One region of the Heyndrickxia sp. FSL K6-6286 genome, then DNA from elsewhere that is predicted to be linked to it. Evidence: riboswitches for the same ligand, from Rfam matches in the RefSeq annotation. Region 1 holds a riboswitch; each other region holds the start of a gene.
What was found. Region 1 has a riboswitch for cobalamin ahead of MHI39_RS11460 (ribonucleoside-diphosphate reductase subunit alpha). Riboswitches for the same ligand answer to the same signal wherever they lie in the genome.

Region 1 (4,115 bases):
GCCAGAAACACGATCTATCACACTATCACGTGCTGTAATCATTATAATTGGTGTATCTTTCTCCTGACGTAATCTTCGACAAACTTCCATTCCATTTAAGCTAGGGAGCATTAAATCAAGTAAAACAACATCCCAATCTTCTTGTAGAGCCGACTGCAAACCTTCACGTCCATCATTAGCCACCTTTACCTCATAGCCTTCATATTTGAGTTCGAGTTCAATAAATCTTGCTAAATTCTTTTCATCTTCTATAATTAATATCCTTTTCATTTGAACACCTGCTTCATCTAACAAGTTTTCTTACTCTTCTTATTTTATACGAGTTTTAGAAAAAATTAAATCCATTACCGCATGGACTATTTCAACTGATTGAAAGGCAAATAACATAATCGCTGTTGCACTAAAAAATACGATGGGAATAAATCGTATCCACATAATGATGCGCCTCCTTTAAGATATACATATCATACAAAGCATAGATGAAAATCAGATGAGAAAAAGATAATAAAAAGAAAAAAAATAACCGGCTATATTAGCCGGAATTAAAGAAAGAACTTTATAATGAGTATAAAAAGAACTAACCATAGTAATGGGTAACAACTATGTAATGTCCTTTTAACGCAAAATCAATGGTACATAATAAATACTAAAGACTCATGAAAGAAAGATTAAAAATTCATGAGAAAATGTATTTTTCTCATCATACACTATAAATAATTGTTAAGAAAACGTTCATATTTTAACATTTTTCTATAAGTTGTCAATATAACAAATTACGTATAATTAAGGTAAACAAATCAAGGAGGTTTGCAAAATGACATTACGAATAAATAATCAAAGTTGGGTTTGGTTCGTTCTTTTAGCTACCTTGATATTGCTTGCGAATTTTTTACTATATAGGGTTGAATTTACACAACCAATTACACCCCTGATCACTATTGGTTCCTTTTTAGACTTTATTGTTACAATCCCCATACTAGCATATTTTTTTATAATTAGAAGACGCCTCTCCATTAAATATCTCTTTGCAATTATAGGTGCAGGGTATGTTGCCGCATGGCTGATTATTCCCGCAACTTATTTTCAAACACTATCCGCTGCAAAATACATTTTATTTGCTGTAGAAGGCACTTTTATTATTTTTGAATTGATTTTAATAGCATTATTATTAAAAAGACTACCTTCAGTTATAGACACATTCAAATCAAAACATGAGCGGATTCCTTTTTTTAAGGATCGATTAGAAAATTCCTTTCTCACCCATTTTAAGCCTTCAAAATTTCTATTTATTCTTATCTCAGAAATCTCCGTTTTTTATTATAGTTTGTTTGCATGGAAAAAAAGACCTAGTCATATACACTTCAAGGCCTTTTCATACCATAAAAAGACAAGTACGATCGCATTAAATATCATGATCATTCATGCTCTAATTATTGAATCTATAGGCTTTCACTTTTTATTACATCAGTGGAGTCCAATCATAACAATAATCGCTCTTGTGATTAATATATACGGTTTATTCATGTTACTTGCCGAAATACAAGCAGTTAGATTATGCCCTTATTTGTTATCGGATCAAAACCTAATTCTTCAAACAGGGATCATGAAGAAAATAGATATTCCTTTAAAACTTATTCTTTCCGTCAATGAGTACACTCGTTCCTCTCCTCTTTCTAAGCAGGAACTAGCTTCTATTTTTGATGCAGCTCCTTCTGACTTTATCAAGGAAAAGCCACAAATAGAAATAATTTTAAAAGATCCAATTCAGGCATCTTACTTGTATGGTATGACAAAAAAAGTAAATACTATTCATTTACGTGTTGATGACCCTCTATTATTTTTAAACACATTAAAGAACAAAATAGAATCATAGTGTTATGAGATTCTATTAGAATTTGAGTATTTAATAGATATATATTGTCATGAAAGCATCGAATATGCTATGATAAAACACAATATATAGTTATATACTATTTTTCCACAACTAAATATTGAATTATTTCAAGCGAAGGTGTCCATTTACTGGACTTAATAGGGAATCCGGTTTGACTCCGGAACTGTCCCCGCAACTGTATTTGTGAACGAACAAGACTAACCACTGTATCTAAATAGATATGGGAAGGTTCTTAAGTAGGCTGCACATAAGTCAGGAGACCTGCCTTTTCTTGAAAGTTTCAAATTTCTTCGGGGATTGAGAAGATGAAACGATAGTGAGAGTTTTTTTACTTTTATTTTTTTACATCTTTTCCTATCGTTTGATCCGCTCAACTTACTTGTGACGGATCTTTTTTTATGGCTTTTTTTAGACAAGTTTATTAAAAGTCACATTATCTATTGGAGGGAAAAAAATGACTCTAGTAACAAAGGGTGCTGAAATGACGGAATGGATGAATCACATAATGCAAATATTAGAAGGTTCTGATACAAAAAACGAAGATCTAACGTCGCTCTTGTTGTTTGGTAAAAATTTATTTGAGCAAAAACCATGGCTACCCGAGGATGAATGGGTAAATCAAATAATTCTAGAATGTTTATCAAACATAAACGCAGAAAATCCTAATTGGACTTATCATGCCTCTAACCTATTTATGGAACATCTATATTACAAAGCTTCACAAACACGTGGATACTTATTCAAAAATAAATATGGAAACCTACTAGAATTAATTGTTCGTCTTACAAAAGATGGTATTTATTCAAGAGAATTATTAAACAAGTATACAGAGGATGACATTCATTTGTTTGAATCCTTTATTGATCCGACAAGGGATGGACTTTTTACATATATTGGTATACGTACTTTAGCTGACAGATATTTGGCAACCGACCACAAAAAAAGAGTGTTTGAGTTACCTCAAGAACGTTGGATGATTATTGCGATGTATTTAATGCAAAATGAACCTATTGAGAATCGTATTCAGTTGGTAAAAGACGCTTACTGGGCATTAAGTAATCTTTACATGACCGTCGCTACACCTACACTATCTAATGCAGGAAAAAATTACGGGCAATTATCGAGCTGTTTTATCGATACTGTTGATGATAGTTTACAAGCCATCTTTGATAGTCATACTGATATTGCTAATCTATCAAAAAATGGTGGAGGTATTGGTGTTTATTTAGGAAAAATTCGTAGCCGTGGCAGTGCGATTAAAGGATTTAGTGGTGCTTCCTCTGGAGTACTTCCTTGGATGAAGCAATTAAATAATATTGCAGTGAGTGTGGATCAATTAGGGCAAAGAAAAGGAGCTATTTGTGTTTACTTAGATGTATGGCATAAGGATATTACTTCCTTTTTAGATTCTAAATTAAATAACGGGGACGAACGATTACGTACACATGATCTCTTTCATGGTGTTTGTCTTCCAGATTTGTTTATGGAACAAGTGGAGGCTCGCGAAAATTGGTATTTGTTTGATCCACATGAAGTAAGACAAACCCTAGGTTTTTCTCTAGAGGATTATTATGATGAACAAAAAGGCAAAGGAAGCTTTAGAGAGAAGTACTGGGAATGTGTTAACCACCCTACCCTGACGAAAACGAGTATACCCGCGATTGAATTGATGAAGAGAATTATGAAAAGCCAACTTGAATCAGGTGGTCCCTTCATGTTTTATCGTGATGAAGTGAATCGAAAAAATCCAAATAAGCATCAAGGTATGATCTATTCTAGTAATTTATGTACAGAAATTATGCAAAATCAAAGCCCTACAACGATGATCAGCCAATACACTGAGGATGGGAAAATCATGATTGAAAAACAGCCAGGCGATTTTGTTGTATGCAACTTATCATCTATTCATTTAGCTAAGGCAGTGAAAGATGATGTTCTTGAAAAACTTATCCCAATTCAAGTTCGGATGCTAGATAATGTCATTGATTTAAATACAATCCCTGTCGTACAAGCACAATTAACGAACAAAAAATATCGTGCAATAGGATTAGGAACATTTGGATGGCATCATTTACTAGCTTTAGAGAAAATTTCGTGGGAAAGTGAAGAGGCAATTGAATATGCAGATAAACTATATGAAAAAATTGCCTTTTTAACGATTAAGGCTAGCATGTTATTAGCACAAGAAAAGGGCGCATATGAGCTGTTCCACGGATCGGAT
Region 2 (4,115 bases), 2.0 Mb from region 1:
ATCCGAATGATGTGGAAATCTCTCTTGAATATGTTGATGTGATCCAAATTGGAGCGAGGAATATGCAGAATTTTGATTTATTACGTGCAGTTGGAAGAGTAAATAAGCCTGTTTTATTAAAAAGGGGATTGGCTGCAACCATTGATGAATTTGTTCATGCGGCTGAATACATTATTTCACAAGGAAATGACCAAATTATTTTATGTGAGCGGGGAATTCGTACGTACGAAAAAGCAACTCGGAATACCCTTGATATTTCAGCTGTTCCGATTTTGAAGAAGGAAACTCATTTACCAGTAGTGGTAGACGTTACCCATTCAACAGGACGAAAAGACTTGCTTCTTCCAACGGCAAAAGCAGCATTAGCAATTGGGGCAGACGCAGTCATGGCTGAGGTTCACCCTGATCCTGCTGTTGCTTTATCGGATTCCGCCCAGCAAATGGATATTCCGCAATTCCATACATTTATGGATGAATTAAAGGGGTTTAAAAACAAACTTGCTTAAAGCAAAATCGTAGCTGTCTATTAAGGGGTCTGACCCCTTAATGACAACTGCAAACGAGAATATAGGAAACATAGTTGTTTACATCTGAGAGGAGAATGAGAGTGAGTCAGCAAGAACAGTGGTCATCAAAGCTTGGCTTTATATTAGCTGCAGCAGGGTCAGCAATAGGTTTAGGAGCAATTTGGAAATTCCCTTATATCGCAGGTCAAAATGGGGGAGGAGCTTTCTTTCTAATTTTTATTCTATTTACATTATTACTAGGACTTCCATTGCTTTTAGCGGAATTCTCCATTGGTCGATTAACACAAGAAAATGCAGTGGATTCGTATCGAAAAATAGCACCAAAAGCGAAATGGCACTGGATAGGAATTTTAGGTATGATTGCGTGTTTTATTTTACTTTCTTTCTATAGTGTCATTGGTGGTTGGATCATTATTTATTTATACAAGGCGATTACCGGTCAGTTAAACGGTCTTTCATCTGATCAATATACACAAGTATTTGGGGACACAATTTCTGATCCAATTATTAGTTTAATCGTGCAATTATTATTTATTCTAATGACGATTGTTGTTGTTGCAAGAGGGGTTCAAAAAGGGATTGAACAAGCAAGTAAGATTATGATGCCTGCATTATTTATACTATTTATATTATTAGTTATTCGTTCAATTACCTTAGATGGAGCAATGGCTGGTATATCCTTTTTACTGCAACCGGACTTTTCAAAATTAACTTCAAAAACGATCTTGGAAGCCATGGGGCAATCATTCTTTACGTTAAGTGTAGGTGTTTCAGTAATGGTGACGTATAGTTCGTATTTACCGAAAAATCAAAGCTTACCCCGTTCAGCTTTTTCTATTGTAGTAATGAATTTAGTCATTGTACTTTTAGCTGGTTTAGCAATCTTTCCAGCAGTATTTGCTTTAGGATTGGAGCCGGGTGCAGGACCTGTACTGTTATTTAATGTACTTCCAACAGTCTTCAGTCAGTTACCGCTTGGAATGCTTTTCTTTATAGCATTTTTAATTTTATTCCTTTTTGCGGCATTAACATCAGCTTTTTCTATGCTTGAAATTATTGTGTCTGTGATCACTAAAAAGGATATAAAAGGACGTAAAAAATGGTCATGGATCATCGGAATTGCCATCTTTATTTTTGGTATTCCATCTGCCCTTTCATACGGAGCGTTAGGTGATGTTACTCTTTTAGGTAAAACATTTTTCGATTTAATGGATTATACCGTTAGTAATATTTTAATGCCGCTTGGTGCCCTTCTTATCGCTATTTTTGTACCACTTAAAGTGAAGAAATCCGTTCTTTACGAGGAATTAAAACAAGGGAGCGGTCTTAAAAGAGGACTGTTCGAAGCTTGGTATTTCCTCATACGTTTTGTTGCACCAATTTTAATTTTTGTTGTCATGTTAGATGTGCTGGGAGTTTGGTAGTGCTGTAAATCATTTATTAGCATAAAATTTTTCAGGATAGTCATCCATATATCTTTCCTGTATAATTGTTAATGGTTGAAAATTTAATATATTGCAACGAAAACAGGTACTTTCTTTGTGAAGGTTTAAAAGGGAAGTTTGGTGTAATTCCAACGCGGTCCCGCCACTGTAAATGGGAGCAAACTGTAATATCCACTTTATCCATTAAAGGATAAGGGAAGGTACAGGGAGCAATGATCATGAGCCAGGAGACCTGCCTGTTTTTTGAGTGCACCAGTTTGCCTACGAGGATAGGGGGGTGTTGACGAAAACGTTTTTTAGCGTGCATGATTTGCTATTATACCGTTTTACATATGACATCTCTTTTATTAGAGATGTTTTTTTTAGGTCTTTTTCATAAAAGATATGAACAAATGTATTGTTTTTTTCCTTCTACATTAATTATGGAGGATAAAGGATCTTTGTGAAAACGGCCATCTTTATGACTATTTTAAATGTAAAAAGGAGTTTACAAATGAAAAAGCTATTAAGATTTATACCTATTTTTTTACTAATTTTTATATTGGCTGCATGTGGTACACAGCAGGATAGTGAAAAGAAAGTAAGTGATAATAAGCAGGAGACTAAGCAACAAGACCAAGCTTTTCCCGTAACAATTACGGATGGAACCGATAAAGAAATTACTATTGATAAGAAGCCAGAGAAAATTGTTTCCCTTCTTCCAAGTAATACAGAAACAGCCTTTGCCCTTGGGTTAGATAAAGAAATTGTTGGTGTCTCGGATTTTGACAATTATCCCGAACAGGCGCAGTCAAAGGAAAAAGTTGGTGGACAAGAATTCAATGTTGAAAAAATAATTTCTTTAAAACCTGATATTGTTTTAGCTGATGCTTCACAGGCTCATAATTCTAAGGATGGATTAAAGCAATTAGAGGATTCAGGAATTAAGGTTATTGCCGTCAATAATGCAAGCTCATTTGCAGATACGTATAAAACGATTGAAATGATTGGTGCAGCAACTGGGACAAAGGAAAAAGCGGATGAAATTGTCGATGGAATGAAAGCAAAAGTTGAAGAAATTAAAGAAAAGGCGGCAGGAATTTCCAAGGAGGAGCAACCAAATGTATGGATGGAAATCTCTGCTCCACCAGATATTTATACAGCAGGTTCAGGTACCTTCATGAATGAAATGCTAGAAATGCTTGGCGCCAAAAATATTGCAGCTGCTGAAGAAGGATGGCCGAAATATTCGGAAGAAGCAGCAGTTAAAGCAAATCCGGATGTAATGATCATAACATATGGTTATTATGTAAAGGACGCAGTAGAACAAGCTTATAGCCGTAAAGGGTGGGAAGAAGTATCCGCCATTAAAAATAAACGAGTATATAGTGTCGATTCTGACAAAGTGTCAAGACCAGGTCCACGTCTTGTGGAAGGTTTAGAGGAAATGGCAAAGGCAATATATCCCGATACATTTAAATAAGTGGAGATAAGAGTGAGGAGGAAATGTTATGAGAATCTATACTAGAACAGGTGACAAGGGGCAAACAAGTATCATCGGTGGTAGAGTAGATAAAGATGATTTAAGGGTACAAGCTTATGGAACAGTGGATGAAGTGAATTGTTTTGTTGGACAAGCGATGGCTGAATTGGATCCCGATCTTTTTTCTGACGTACTTGATGATCTTGAAAAAATTCAACATGAATTATTTGATTGCGGAGGGGATCTAGCGACAAAATCAACTAAACGTCCTTATAAGCTTCAACAAGACATGATTGATTACCTTGAAGAGAAGATTGATGAGTATATCGCCAGTACACCTGAATTGGAACGCTTTATTTTACCTGGTGGGACAAAAGCGGCTGCTTCTATTCATATAGCAAGAACAGTTACAAGACGTGCTGAGCGTCTAGTTGTTAGTTTCTCAAAAGCTGAAGAAATTGTTCCTCCACTCGCTCAAATGTATTTGAATCGTTTGTCGGACTATTTTTTTGCTCTTGCAAGAGTAATTAATCACCGATCAGGAAAAAAAGATGTAGAATATATTCGAAGTGCCAAGGTTTTTCGTGACGGCAAAAGAAAAGAGAACAAAACAGAAGAAAATTGATTGATAGAAATAGGGGCTGTCTAAAGGCATAGGGGTCTGTCTCCTTTTTAGACAGT
Region 3 (4,115 bases), 2.0 Mb from region 1:
CAAAGCCTTATAAAAATGTATAACGAGTTGGGATTTGGTTTGTATTTAGTGACTTTAAAAGAAGATGGAATACCTATTGGTATGTGTGGCTTGGTTAAGAGAAATGGATTAGAGGATGTTGATTTGGGTTTTGCTTTTCTGAAAGACTTTACAGGTAAAGGGTATGGATATGAATCAGCTCGGGCAGTCATGATCTATGCAAAAACCGAATTAAATATAAGTAGGCTCGCAGCCATTACAACTACCGATAATCATGCATCAGAAAATCTTTTATTAAAATTAGGATTTCAATTTGACTTATTAACGAAATTATCCCAGGATGCTGATCCATTAAAACTATTTATAAAAGAGCTAAATTAAAAAAGGCTTTTTAGGATTCGTTTTACCTTTAGGCTGTTTTCGTATCGTTTGTTACTTGTGTAAAAGATTTTTTTTAAAATTATTCTCCCTGCAAAATCGAAATTTATTCAGCAAAGAGGTAGTGCCGAGAAATATATTAGATAGATTCGGTTTTGCTCACTACTATTCTCTAAGTCGAGATATTCGAACTTAGTTATCTTTATGATGTTCTTTTCATGAATTCTGAAAGTACTATATTGATTATAGCTAAAGTTAAAAGCTGGAGTGATCAACACTCCAGCTTTAGTCTCATTTAAAATATTCTGGGTACGCCATTTTAGCAACTAATTCAACCGCTTCAGCAATTCTTGGGCCTGGGCGCGACATGATATCCGAGTCCAATTGGTATACTCTATCCTTATTAATCGCTTCTATGGTTTCCCATCCTTTACGAGCTTTGATTTCTGCTACAGGGCCTTCGATATAATCGACAGTTGTTGCAATGATTTCAGGATTCTGCTTGATGACTGTCTCTTCTGAAACCTTGATCCAACCTTCTTGATTCCCAAAGATATTCTCTACACCAGCTGTTTGGAGGATTTCTTGTTGGAATGTGTTTTTGCCTGTTGAATAAATATCAGGAGATGGGCTTATTTCAAAATATACGCGTTTTGGTTTTTCGATATTTTTTAATTTATTTTCGATATCATTTATATGAGTGCGAATATTGGTAATAAGTTCTTCCCCTTTTTCTTTCACACCCATTACTTCTGAAATTTGTTGGATATCACCATAAACATCCTCAAAGGAAGAAGCAGATTGTATGACAAATACAGGAATACCTGCATCTTCAATTGGTTTTAAGGCATTTTCATCTCCGATTGTATAAGCAATGACAATATCTGGTTTTAGTGCAATAATTTTTTCTGTATTAATGGTAACAGAGTCCGATACACGTTCAATTTTACTTGCTTGCTCTGGATAATTATCATATTCCGTTGCGCCAATTACTTTATCTCCAGCTCCAATGGCAAAAAGAATTTCAGTATTACTAGGCTGCAATGAAATGACCGTTTCAGGAGCTTTTTTGAAGGAAACTTCTTTGCCCGTATCATCCTTCACGGTATACACTTTTACTTGTTCAGGTGTATCCCCTTTTTTAGGTTCATTGCTGCTCTGATTGGATTGGCAGCCTGCTAAGAAAATGATTAACATGATAGCTGTTAGCCAATGAAACAAATGATATTTCTTCAAGTTATTTCCCTACTTTCTTTTTTATCGGTCTTATTGGATAAGATTTACTGACAAATTGGATTTCTTCAACACCTTTATCCTTGTTTACATAGACCGCCATGTAAAATAGGACATTAGCTAGTAGATTCGTATAATTGAATAAGATATCCGGAACCTCTCTTTCAAGACTTACCTTATGTAAAGCACGAACGGACTTTTTTGCCTCACTTCTACATACATGTAGAGCACATGCAGCAGCCGTCCCTTGTGGAAGTACAAATCGATCAATGCGACCATCTGTTTCCGTAACATAAAAATCATACATGCTGCTTAGACGATTTAAATCTTCCTCGCTAATGGCAAGCTTTCCGCGTACAGATCCATTTAGATGATAGGCCATTGGAAGCAAGTACATTAAATCTTCATAAACAATAGGAATATCCTTTGTTAAGGAAGCAGCTTGTCCAATACGCGTTGTTAATGAATCTGTTCTAATTTCGAAATCAACGGTTGAAGCGGATTCGCGCATAAAGGGATAGCATAAATAACGTAAGTCTTTTTTTACCATGTCTTTTTCTCCTAATCTTAAATATTTTAAATGCTTACCTCATAACACTTCAGAAAAAATTCGTCTGGTTTCGATCTATATAGTTTCATAACGAGGATATCAATATACTTGTAAAATAGAACACAAAAAAACCGCCCAGATAGAATTTGGCCGGCGGGAAAATGATCCTTTATTAAACGATATGAAGAACCAATCGAGCTGCCATAAAATCTCTTATCTTCCGAAGAGCATGTTACGTTCAAGAATAGGCAGGTCTCCTGGCTTGTGCGTCAATTTACTTTAAGAACCTTCCCGTTTTCGATGTTGCAAACAGTGGTTTACTTCTTATTTCATCGGCACTTACAGTTGCGGAAACAGCTTCGGTATCACACCGAATTCCCTATTAATGCTAATATCTTAGCAACCTATTCCCTGCAGGTATTCACTTACTACAAGTGTACAATGAAGAGAGTGAATAATGAAGCATTTTTTTATACTCTGAATAGGTTGACATTTTCCTTTCGTAAATATATAATCTTCTACAATCAAAATATGGAAATCAATGATCGGAAGGAAATGATAAGTCCTTGATTATAGAGAGCGTTTGGTTGGTGGAAAAACGCATCAAGGTTATCATGGTGACATCCGTAAGTGCTGAAAGAAATGCTTAAAGGCAAAGTAGAATCAGACGGTACCACTCGTTATGTGGAATGAGAGGCTGGTAAAAAGGCAATCTGGGTGGTACCACGGAAAAAATTCGTCCCTATGTTTATATAGGGGCGAATTTTTTTATTTGATTCTTTATCAATGAAAAGGAGGAAGTCAAAATGATTCGAATAGTAACGACGGAAACACCTTATAAGGCTGGTGAAACGGTAAAATTATCGGGTTGGGTTCACAAACAACGTTATTTATCAAAAGTTACCTTCCTGTTACTTCGGGATAGGGGCGGGATTATTCAATGTATTTTGGAGAAAGAATGGTTAAATTTCAAAGTAGAAAATGAATCAATTGTTGAGATCATCGGGGACGTTGTTGAATCAAAGAAACAAAAATTGGGCGTAGAAATACATGTGAGAGATATTAGAGTGATCAATAAAAGTCAAAAGGAGATCCCATTTGAAATCAATCAATCGGAATTGAAAGCTGGAATGGATCATCTTCTTAACCATCGTACCTTATCTTTAAGACATGAAAAAAATCAAGCCATTTTTAAAATTCAAAGTGTATTATCACAGTCATTTGGCGATTTTTTTACATCACATGGATTTACACGAATTTTTACACCAAAAATTGTCTCTCAGGGTGCAGAAGGAGGTGCAAATGTATTTAGCCTAAATTATTTTGGGAAAAACGCCCATTTAGCACAATCACCTCAATTTTATAAACAAATGATGGTAGCAAGTGGTTTCGAACGTGTTTTTGAAATCGGGCAGGTATTTCGAGCGGAGGCACATCATTCATCAAGACATTTAAATGAATATGTTTCTCTTGATGTTGAAATAGGATTTATTGACGATGTAAAAGAAATTATGGAATGGGAAACAGATGTACTTAAATATATGATCTCACGTGTAAATGACCAATGTAAACGGGAGTTAGAAATTCTTGATGTTAAACTTCCGTGTATAACTGAGATTCCGTGCTTAACTCTTTACGAAGCACAGGAAATATTAAGTAGTCAATATCAAAAAGCATCTCCTGAAGGGGACCTAGATTCCGAAGGAGAGCAATTAATAGGTGAATACGTAAGAGAAAAATATAATAGTGAATTTGTCTTTATTACCAATTATCCATGTGAAACACGTCCAATGTACACGATGCCTAGTAATGATTTAGGATTAACAGAATCATATGATTTATTGTACAAAGGCTTAGAAATTACTTCTGGTGGGCTTCGTATTCATGATTATGAAATGCTGTTACAGTCATTCTCAAGTAAAGGATTAAATCCAAATGATTTTGCCTCATATATTGAAATGTTTAAATATGGTGT
Region 4 (4,115 bases), 670 kb from region 1:
GGCAAATTATCGACACATGATAAAGCACAAGCCTCGTCACTTTATTTATTCTTTTACTATATAGGTTCAAGTATAGGTGGTACGGTGGGAGGTATGTTCTATAGTGATTTTGGTTGGATTGGTGTAATAGTAATGATTATAGTCTTTACAATTATTGCAATAGGATTATCTGTGCGTTTAGGAACGATTGCCAAAAGAAAATTGCAACTTTCATCGCATAAGTTATAAATTAAATGCAGGATTTCTATTTTAAGAGCTTGCAACTAAGTTCGAGTGTATATTTTTATACACTCGTTTTTTTATTTTTTAAGTAGGATAAACTAATAAAACATATATAAATAGATGTAACTTAGTTTTGCTAGTGAGATTGAAACCTAATCAAACCTTTAGAAAGGAAAAATGAATCTATGTTAGATTTGTAATAGCATAATCATCAAAGCCATAAATTAATGGGGAAAGGGGTCATATATAATGATAGAGCTTGAATTAATTGCAAGACTTGTAATTGCGGGGATATTGGGAGCACTTGTCGGATTTGAAAGAGAAAAGCGTTATAAAGAAGCAGGATTACGTACCCATTTCCTTGTGGCCGTCGGAAGTGCATTAGCAATGATCGTTTCAAAATATGCATTTTTTGATGTTGTAAATAGTGGAACAATTGAATTAGACCCAAGCCGAATTGCGGCAGGAGTCATCAGTGGAGTTGGTTTCTTAGGTGCAGGTACCATTCTTATACAACGTCAATCCGTTCATGGGTTAACAACTGCAGCTGGACTTTGGTCAACAGCTGGAATTGGATTAGCGATAGGTGCAGGCATGTATATTGTAAGTATTTTTGGAACGCTCTTAGTATTAATTGCTTTAGAAATTTTAAGTAGATTATTTCAACCAGTTTTTCCGAAGTTTCATAAATTAACGATTCATGTTCGAACAAATGAAGCGATTTCTGCGGCACTCACTATTTTATCCGAAAATCATTTAGATGTGAAATCGTACCAGGTAAAAGTAACGTCAGTTGATAATCATCCACTTTTTGTCGTGGATTTACAATTAAAATCAAAGAAGTTGAAGAAAAAGGAGACTGAAATATTAAAAATGTTGCAAACGATTCCTGAACTGGAAAGTATAAAATTTGATTAAGCAACAGAAAGAGAACAAATCGTTCAATATTTTTCACTTAATCTTTAAAATTATAAATTGTAAGTCAATTCATAATATATTATGATAATTCTATACTACTATAGTGAAATATTTGCCGATAAATATGGTGTTTGCCAAAAATTAAAAGGGAATCTGGTGAAATTCCAGAACTGTACCCGCAACTGTAAGTGTTGACGAAATAAGGATAACCACTGTCCAATTTTGGATGGGAAGGACTTAAAGTAGAATGATACACGAGTCAGGAGACCTGCCATATTTATAGCGACTTATTTTCCTCGGGAGTTGGGAAGATTCGTACACATTGGTAGATTAATAGACAATTAATGATTTGGTCTGTTCTGCTATCAGCGTATTTTTAGGACTGGCTAACAATATGTGATTTACCATTTAAGATAGGTAAAACATCTATTTTATGTTAGGGGAATCTGTCTTAAGAAAAATGGTCAGTACCTTTAATTTTAATTTCTTCTCTCCTGTACTTCATAGTGGTAAATATACATGAAAGTGGAGAAATGATGGAGAAAACAATTTCTGTAAATGTATCAAGAACCTATCAAACTAAACTAGTATTACCTCCAGATACGAACCATATGGAAACTATTTTTGGAGGAACCATCTTATCGTATATTGATGAAATTGCTGCTATTTCAGCAATGAAGCACTCTCGAAAAGTCGTAGTAACTGCGTCAATCGATGCTGTTCATTTTGTTTCCTCTGCAAAAGTTGGCGACATTTTGACTTTAGAGGCATTTGTCCTTTCAACTGGGAGGACATCAATGAAGGTTTATGTAAAGGTCGAGTGTGAGAATTTAGAGGAGGAAGAAAAACGATTAACAACTACATCCACCTTAACAATGGTAGCACTTGATGAATACGGAAAACCGACACCAGTGCCAAAAGTTATGCTGGAAGCTGATTGGGAAAAAGAGTTATTACTCAAAAAACAGCCTTAAAATATTTGTATAAAAAATGGAGTCGTTCTTTACATTTATATGACGACTCCATTTTATTTTTATCATAATGATAGGTTACTATAATAAGAATCTTTCCTGATCTTCCTTTGATGGGATCATACAGCTATCCCTTTTACCAAACCAGCGATAACGATTTTTCGCGATAATATCGTAGATCAAATTTCTTATTGGTAGTGGGATAATTCGAAAAGCATATCCCCATTTCCATAATCCATTAAGACTTCGGCAAACTCGTAATGCCGCTTCCGATTTTGTGTACAATTTGCCACCCTCAATAAGTACAAAGCTGTCAATTAAGCTGTTTACTCTATACTCCATTAATAATTTTTCCCCAACTTCGCTTTGAAGAGAAGCAAATTTAAAATATTTATTTTGGTCCCTTTTTATAATAAATTGTACGCTTCCATTACAAAAATTACATACTCCATCAAATAGTATAATTCCAGTCAATTGGTCACCTTCTTTTATAGGATGAAAGGAAATAATGAGAGTGAAAAATTTTATAACGTTTATATTTATTTTAACTTAGAAAAAAGCTTAATAAAAAGCAGTAGATTTTTACATGAAAACTACTGCTTGAAATATTTTCTATGTTTTATTTCAATATAAAAAGGGTATATTACCACGGAGCTTATATGTTAATTATTTTCCTCTCCATTCAGTGGTTTTCGGCACATGCTCGAATATTTCACCACTTTCAAAAAAGTCAACTAAACGAGTAAGCCATTGATAATAATCCGACCAAATTTTCATTTCCTTTAATAATTCATTGATTTGATCTTCTGCTTCCTGTGATAATTCTTCATTATCTTTTAACATCAGCAGCTCACGTGTTAATTTTTTTTCAAAAATTTTATTGCGGTTAATCGTTTTTCTCCAATTTGAGGTGAAAATTGAAATAAAGGTTTCGTAATAATCTGTTTCTACATCATAAATATCTTTACGAACCCCTTTTTCAAAAACTTTTTCAGCAATATTAATATCTAGCATCTCTCTAACAACTTGACTCATTCTTGTTTTACTCATTCCAGTTGCAGTGGATAGCTCATCTAATGTCATTGGTTTTCTATTCATATAAATAATACCAAGAATACGACCGACTGTAGGGGAAACTCCATACGTCTTCATATTATCAGCAATTTTTTCAATATATTGTTCCTTAGCTTGATCAATGACTCGCAAGTGCTTTTCTTCCATAGGTAGTTTGCTCCTTTAAATACCTCATATACAAAGTCAATGTATCATATATCCAATGAAAAATAAAATCTTTTCTGAATGAGGAAATGAAAGCAATAAGGAGGAATAGTAAGAAATGAGAGGATGATAGTCTTTAACTATTTATATTAATGTAAAATTGATGCAATATATGCAATCTATAAACTTTTTATTTTACAAACTTTACGTTATACTTAAATAGTGACATATACGAAAAAAATTGCATAGTATACCAAATGGTTAATTGTTCCAACTGTTTCATTGGTAAAATTACGGAGGTGTATCGATTTGTTAAAATTTGATCATGTTACAAAGATATATAAGGGAGGAAAAAAAGCGGTTGATGACTTAAATCTTGAATTTAAAGCAGGCGAATTTATCGTTTTTATCGGTCCAAGTGGTTGTGGGAAAACAACGACGATGAAAATGATTAACCGTTTAATAGAACCAACAAGTGGAAGTATTTATATTAATGGAAAAAATATTTTAGAAAAAGATCCCGTACAACTTAGACGTGAAATTGGCTACGTCATTCAACAAATAGGTTTATTCCCTCATATGACCATTCAACAAAATATATCACTCATTCCAAAACTATTAAAATGGCCGGAAGAAAAGCGCCGTGACCGAGCAAAAGAACTGCTCAAACTTGTAAATATGACAGAAGATTATTTAGATCGCTATCCACATGAACTAAGTGGTGGACAGCAGCAAAGGATCGGGGTACTAAGGGCTCTAGCTGCAGACCAGCCATTAATCTTAATG

Region 2: another riboswitch for cobalamin. It lies ahead of MHI39_RS21815 (ABC transporter substrate-binding protein); the one in region 1 lies ahead of MHI39_RS11460 (ribonucleoside-diphosphate reductase subunit alpha).
Region 3: another riboswitch for cobalamin. It lies ahead of MHI39_RS01495 (hypothetical protein); the one in region 1 lies ahead of MHI39_RS11460 (ribonucleoside-diphosphate reductase subunit alpha).
Region 4: another riboswitch for cobalamin. It lies ahead of MHI39_RS14925 (acyl-CoA thioesterase); the one in region 1 lies ahead of MHI39_RS11460 (ribonucleoside-diphosphate reductase subunit alpha).

Annotation. Positions count from the first base shown of each region.
Region 1 covers NZ_CP152029.1:2,267,125-2,271,239, reverse strand. Annotated here, with positions in the region: gene MHI39_RS11475 (response regulator transcription factor) at 1-270, opposite strand, end outside; gene MHI39_RS11470 (hypothetical protein) at 310-435, opposite strand; gene MHI39_RS11465 (hypothetical protein) at 815-1,873, shown strand; cobalamin riboswitch at 1,993-2,178, shown strand; gene MHI39_RS11460 (ribonucleoside-diphosphate reductase subunit alpha) at 2,349-4,115, shown strand, end outside.
Region 2 covers NZ_CP152029.1:4,313,528-4,317,642, reverse strand. Annotated here, with positions in the region: gene MHI39_RS21825 (bifunctional 3-deoxy-7-phosphoheptulonate synthase/chorismate mutase) at 1-506, shown strand, start outside; gene MHI39_RS21820 (sodium-dependent transporter) at 602-1,951, shown strand; cobalamin riboswitch at 2,039-2,227, shown strand; gene MHI39_RS21815 (ABC transporter substrate-binding protein) at 2,466-3,434, shown strand; gene MHI39_RS21810 (cob(I)yrinic acid a,c-diamide adenosyltransferase) at 3,463-4,059, shown strand.
Region 3 covers NZ_CP152029.1:267,670-271,784, forward strand. Annotated here, with positions in the region: gene MHI39_RS01485 (GNAT family N-acetyltransferase) at 1-360, shown strand, start outside; gene MHI39_RS01490 (ABC transporter substrate-binding protein) at 649-1,593, opposite strand; gene MHI39_RS01495 (hypothetical protein) at 1,595-2,140, opposite strand; cobalamin riboswitch at 2,370-2,563, opposite strand; T-box leader at 2,673-2,887, shown strand; gene aspS (aspartate--tRNA(Asn) ligase) at 2,947-4,115, shown strand, end outside.
Region 4 covers NZ_CP152029.1:2,940,146-2,944,260, reverse strand. Annotated here, with positions in the region: gene MHI39_RS14935 (MFS transporter) at 1-228, shown strand, start outside; gene MHI39_RS14930 (MgtC/SapB family protein) at 469-1,140, shown strand; cobalamin riboswitch at 1,249-1,431, shown strand; gene MHI39_RS14925 (acyl-CoA thioesterase) at 1,677-2,114, shown strand; gene MHI39_RS14920 (thiol-disulfide oxidoreductase DCC family protein) at 2,193-2,585, opposite strand; gene MHI39_RS14915 (GbsR/MarR family transcriptional regulator) at 2,778-3,332, opposite strand; gene MHI39_RS14910 (betaine/proline/choline family ABC transporter ATP-binding protein) at 3,639-4,115, shown strand, end outside.